Linked DNA regions of Lentilactobacillus curieae. The protein of the gene in region 1 interacts with the protein of each later gene in a pairwise test. Links are inferred from orthologs where the notes say so. Each region holds a gene or a part of one and is shown in the gene's direction. Other genes may lie near its edges.

Evidence for each region. The genes of interacting proteins can lie anywhere in the genome.
Region 2: the proteins of PL11_RS07785 (region 1) and dnaN interact in binary tests that used the Bacillus subtilis proteins (3 or more experiments, as listed by UniProt). The link is inferred for Lentilactobacillus curieae from one-to-one orthologs.

The regions. Positions count from the first base shown.
Region 1 is NZ_CP018906.1:1,607,353-1,610,333, forward strand. What follows is about bases 1-2,902. They hold PL11_RS07785 (DNA replication initiation control protein YabA), read left to right. Parts: upstream 1-1,237; coding sequence 1,238-1,567; downstream 1,568-2,902. Other genes in these bases: PL11_RS07775 (cyclic-di-AMP receptor), read left to right, coding at 1-190; holB (DNA polymerase III subunit delta'), read left to right, coding at 214-1,218; rsmI (16S rRNA (cytidine(1402)-2'-O)-methyltransferase), read left to right, coding at 1,589-2,476; PL11_RS07795 (acyl-[acyl-carrier-protein] thioesterase), read left to right, coding at 2,488-2,902. Also shown: more of PL11_RS07795, read left to right, coding at 2,903-2,981. UniProt on the Bacillus subtilis protein: Involved in control of chromosome replication initiation. Inhibits the cooperative binding of DnaA to the oriC region. Thus negatively regulating initiation of chromosome replication.
Region 2 is NZ_CP018906.1:852,501-855,358, reverse strand. The notes cover bases 1-2,779. They hold dnaN (DNA polymerase III subunit beta), read left to right. Parts: upstream 1-709; coding sequence 710-1,849; downstream 1,850-2,779. Other genes in these bases: recF (DNA replication/repair protein RecF), read left to right, coding at 2,319-2,779; yaaA (S4 domain-containing protein YaaA), read left to right, coding at 2,092-2,322; dnaA (chromosomal replication initiator protein DnaA), read left to right, coding at 1-520. In the rest of the region: more of recF, read left to right, coding at 2,780-2,858. UniProt on the Bacillus subtilis protein: Confers DNA tethering and processivity to DNA polymerases and other proteins. Acts as a clamp, forming a ring around DNA (a reaction catalyzed by the clamp-loading complex) which diffuses in an ATP-independent manner freely and bidirectionally along dsDNA.

The DNA.
Region 1 (2,981 bases):
TGGAGTTGACGACGACAAAGTAGAAAAAGTTCTTGAGCTAATAAAGGAAACTTGTTCATCCAGAGAGCAATTTATGACGCCGCCAGTAAGTTTAAGTGGTGACACTTCAGAACATACATTTCCAATTGAAGTTCAAGTTGGTGGCGCAACCGTTATGGTGCTACCAATCGAATCATTTCATCAGTTTTAAGAAACAATTAGTGGGTGTAAGCGTTGGCTAATGATGTATTAAAAATTGTAACTGAACGGCAGCCGCAAGTTTTTGATCAATTTATGAAAATAATTGATAAGAACGAGCTATCGCATGCGTATTTATTTACGGGCGAGGAGGGTGCTGGTGAATTTGAAGTCGCTTTGGGAATCGCAATGCGGCTTTTTTGTGAGAACGTTAAAGATGGCAAACCATGTGGGGTATGTCATGAGTGCCAACGAATCTTAAACTACGATAATCCAGATGTTGTGATTGAAAGAACCGATGATCGTAGCATTAAGGTAGATCAGATCAGAAGAATTAAAGATGAATTTTCTAAGTCCGCCGTTGAGGGGAGTAAGAAGGTTTTTATTATTTCTGGTGCTGAGAAGTTAACTTCTGGTGCTGCTAATAGTTTACTTAAGTTTATTGAAGAACCAATTGGTGAAGTGGTAACAATTCTGATTACTCAAAATAAGAATTTGGTTTTACCAACAATTGTTTCTAGAACCCAAGTAATTGAATTTCCACAGTTAGATCGAAATGATTTTTTAAAACAAATCAGGGCCGCTGGGATTACTCCTAGTTCTGCGAATTTAATGCTAAGTTTGACCAACGATATTTCAGAAATGACGAGTTGGTCTCAAGACGGTTGGTTCGAAAATGCTCAAGCCGCAGTTGGTCAGTGGTTTAAGTATGTCGTAAAGGGCGATGCAATGGCATTTGCCTTCATTCAAACTAAACTTTTGGGCATAGTTACAAATCGGGAAGAACAGAGTGTCATCATAGCGATGATGGTACAAATCTTTAGTGAACCAATGGAGCTTAAGTATTTGGGAAATGATGTAGAACGAAAGTTTCCTCAGATATCTGATAGTATTGACCAGGCAACTGACAAACTTTCAGCAAGTCAGCTTACTAGTAGCTTAGAATTACTGCTTAAAATGAGCAGTAGTTTAAATGGAAATATTAATTTCCAAAACATATTAGAAGAAACAACATTGAAATTACTGGATATTGTTAAGTGATAGCAAGGGATGGTATTAATTGAATCCAAATGACCTTTATGAAAAGTTAAGAGACCTCAATCAAAAACTTAATGATACTGCGACTGAATTTACCGAACTTCATGAAGAAATGATTCGGCTAATGGAAAAGAACGCAGAACTAAATATTGAAAATCAAAATCTTCGTGAACGCTTGAAAACAGTCAATCACGATAATAATGAACCGGATGATGGTCTGTCTAGTTCACGTAAAAACTTAGAAAAACTTTACCATGAAGGATTTCATGTATGTAATGATTATTATGGAAAACGCCGAGAAGATGGTGAAGAGTGCATTTTTTGTACTGAAATAATTTACGGACGCCGATAATTTTAGGGAGGAGACAAGCGATTGGAAACACAGAAGAGTTTTGCAAGCAACCAACCTTTTGGGACGCTGTACCTTGTTCCAACGCCAATTGGTAATTTAGATGATATGACTTTTAGAGCCATTAAGGTTTTAAAGGAAGTTGATTTGATTGCGGCTGAAGATACAAGAAATACAGCAAAGTTGTTGAATCACTTTGAGATTGGGACTCATCAAGAAAGTTTCCATGAACATAACTCTCACAGTAAAATTCCAGAACTAATCGATAAATTAAAGGCTGGGCAATCAATTGCGCAGGTGTCGGATGCGGGGATGCCTTCAATCAGTGATCCTGGACATGATTTAGTGGTCGAATGTACAAAACAGGGGATATCAGTAGTGCCGCTTCCTGGTGCAAATGCTGGAATTACAGCATTAATTGCCTCTGGATTATCTCCACAACCATTTTATTTCTTTGGCTTTTTACCACGAAAGGGTAAGGAACAACAGGATGCTTTAACGGAGTTGGCTGAAAAGCCCGAAACGTTAATTTTATACGAAGCTCCTCATAGATTGAAGCAAACACTTAAAGTACTGGCATCAGCATTTTCCGCTGACAGACGTGCAGTACTTTGCCGAGAATTAACCAAACGTCATGAGGAGTTTATTCGGGGGACTTTTTCTGATTTGATCGAATGGTCAGAAACAACGGAAATTCGTGGTGAGTTTGTGATTATTATTGATGGAAATGACCACCCAGCAGTTGGAGCAATTGATGAAGAAGCTAATGCTTTATCTGGGCTTTCAGTTAAAGAGCAGGTCGACCATTATGTAGAATCAGGATTAAAAGTTAACGATGCAATTAAAAAGGTTGCTAAACTTCATGAAGTTAAAAAGCAGCTAATTTATCGAGAATATCATCAATTAGATTAGGAAGGCGAGTCATGACTGCAAAAACATTTTCAGAAACACACACAATTCCATATTACGAAGGAAATGTGACTAATCACATGACTTTAGCGATGTTATTGAATGTCGTGATTCTGGTCTCTGAACACCAAAACGAAACCTTAGGGGTCGACCATAAGCAATTAATTAATAATTATGGGACTGGTTGGATTGTGACGTCCTATTCAATCAAAATTAACCAAATGCCAGCTATTGATCAAACCATTAAGTTAACGACCAGAGGAACTTCATACAATAAGTACTTTGCTTTTCGTGAATTTTGGATTGAGGACGAAGCTGGTAATGAATTAGTCAAAATTGATAGTATTTGGGTATTAATGAACGAAGAAACCCGAAAAGTAACAACTATTGACAGTGAAATCATTGCCCCGTATGAGTCTGAAAATGTAAAGAAAGTTCCTAGATTACCTCGACCTGAGAAAATCGGTTCGGATTTAGATTTCAGCAAAAAGTACCAAGTTCGTTCGAA
Region 2 (2,858 bases), 750 kb from region 1 along the record:
CCCGCCAGATTTAGAAACTAGAATTGCAATCCTCCAAAACAAGGCTGAAATTGATAACCTAGAAATCCCTAGTGAAACCATCAATTACATAGCAAATCAGGTTGATTCAAACGTTCGTGAATTAGAGGGAGTCCTATCTAGAGTTCAAGCATATTCAAAATTGAAGGGCGAACCAATTACCACAGATTTAGCTTATGAAGCGCTTAAAGGATTAAAATTAGAAACAAAAAGTCACCAACTTAGTATCGTAGATATTCAAAGTAAAGTTGCAGATTACTTCCACGTTTCAGTTAACGATTTGAAGGGCAAGAAACGATTAGCATCAATCGTAATGCCAAGACAAATCGCAATGTACTTGGCAAGAGAACTTACTAACAACTCACTTCCAAAAATTGGTAAGGAATTTGGTGGTAAGGATCACACAACCGTCATTCATGCTTATGAAAAAATTGCCGAGAAGATAAAAATCGATACCGATTTGAGAAAAGAAATTACCGATCTCAAAAAGGGACTTGGATAAAATGGTATAATCGTCTGTGGATAAGCTTCAGAGTTCACTTAAAATTATGCACAGAGTTATCCACAGTCTCTTTTTAGTTGTCATCTGTGCTTTTCGATAGTTATCCACAAATCCACAGGTCCTACTGTTTCTGCTATTTTTTTATTAATTAAATATATAAAACAACACTCCGGGAGGTTCAAAGAAATAATGAAATTCACAATCAGCAAGTCCGCTTTCATTAAGGGACTTAACACAGTATCAAGAGCCATCTCAACTAAAACAACAATTCCAATTCTTACTGGATTGAAGATTGTTGCTACAAATCAAAGCTTGATACTAACAGGAAGCGATGCAGATATTTCCATTGAAACAACTATTAAGACATCAGATCCTGACAACTTATTAGCAGTTGAATCCGAAGGAGCAATCGTTCTACCTGCACGTTTCTTTACTGAAATCGTTAAGAAACTACCAGAAGACACTTTAACCATCGAAGTTACTGATAACTTCCAAACCGTTATAACATCTGGATCAGCTTCATTTACCATTAATGGCTTAGATGCAAACAACTATCCTCATTTACCAGAAATCGATTCAAGTAACTCACTACCAGTTGCTGGAGATGTGTTAAAGCAAATCATTAGTGAAACAGTTGTTGCTGTTTCTAACCAAGAAAGTCGGCCAATATTAACTGGGGTTCATTTCACGATGGATCAAGATAACATTCTGGCAGTTGCTACTGATAGTCATAGACTTAGTCAACGGAAAGTTGCCTTGAAACAACCATTCGAAAATAGCTACGACTTTGTGTTACCTGGAAAGAGCTTAGCTGAACTTTCAAAGATGATCGATGACTCAAAAGATGACATTCTATTGTCGGTCACTGAAAACCAAGCACTATTTGTCGTTGGTGATACTTTGTTCTACTCAAGATTATTAGAGGGAAACTATCCTGACACTTCTCGTTTAATTCCAGATTCATTTGATACCCGCGTATCATTTGATGCATCAGCACTACTTTCAACTGTTGAACGTGCATCTTTACTTTCACATGAGTCACGGAATAATGTAATTAAAATGATTATCGAACCTGATGAAAAGAAAGTTACGATTTACGGTAACTCCCCAGACGTTGGTGTGGTTCAAGAAAATATTGATCCAATTTCATTGGAAGGTAATCAGTTGGAAATTTCATTTAACCCTGATTACATGAAGGATGCTTTGCGTTCACTTAGCCAAACATCAATTAATGTGGACTTTACATCTGCATTAAGACCATTTACTTTGATGCCAACTGAAGACGGTGAAAGCTTTATTCAATTGATTACACCAATTCGGACATTTTAGTTCACAAATTAGTTAACTTTAATCATCTCTCGTTAAGAGAGGTGATTTTTTTTGACCTTAATTAAAAAAATGGGGGGATTTTCTTTAAAATTCGGTGTACGCGGTTTTATGGAATTTTATTTAAATTTGGGCAAATAAGTCGAAATACAAAAAAACGGCTTACAGTGGCTTATATTGCATTGTGAGATGTACTTTTATCATAACTAAGCGTATAATAGTACTTGTCAAAGGTGGGTGAAATTGTGAAAAAAGAGATTTTGATTGATGGAGAATACATCACTTTAGGTCAACTGTTAAAAGAGGAATCGATCATTTCAAGTGGTGGTCAAGCTAAATGGTTTTTGCGCGAAACGGCAGTCGATGTCAATGGGGAACCGGAAAATCGGCGAGGTAAGAAATTACGCGACGGCGATAATGTTTCCGTTCCAGATGTTGGCTTATTTTTTATTCGCTCAAAGCAGGAAAGTGAATGAAGTTAAAAAAAATTAGCCTTCATAATTTTCGTAATTATGAAGACCAGGAACTAGACTTTTCTGACGGAATCAATGTTTTGCTGGGAGAAAACGCCCAGGGAAAGACCAATTTGTTAGAGGCAATCTATGTACTGGCATTAGCCCGTAGCCATAGAACTTCAAATGATAAGGAATTGATCAGTTGGGATAGTCAAAATGCCCAAATTAAAGGCTTGGTGGAGAAACAATATTCAAGCCTACCAATCGAATTGGACTTAGGACCCAAAGGTAAAAAGGCTAAGTTAAATCACTTAGAGCAGGCAAAGTTATCTAGTTATATTGGTCAGCTCAACGTTATTTTATTTGCCCCAGAAGACCTCTCAATTGTGAAAGGTTCGCCTCAGGGACGTCGTAAGTTTATGGACATGGAATTTGGCCAGATGAGCAATCATTATTTGTACAACTTGACTCAGTACCGAAAGATATTAAAACAACGTAATAGGTATTTGAAAGATTTAAAGTTTCGGCGCCGCAGCGATAAAGTTTATTTAGATGTT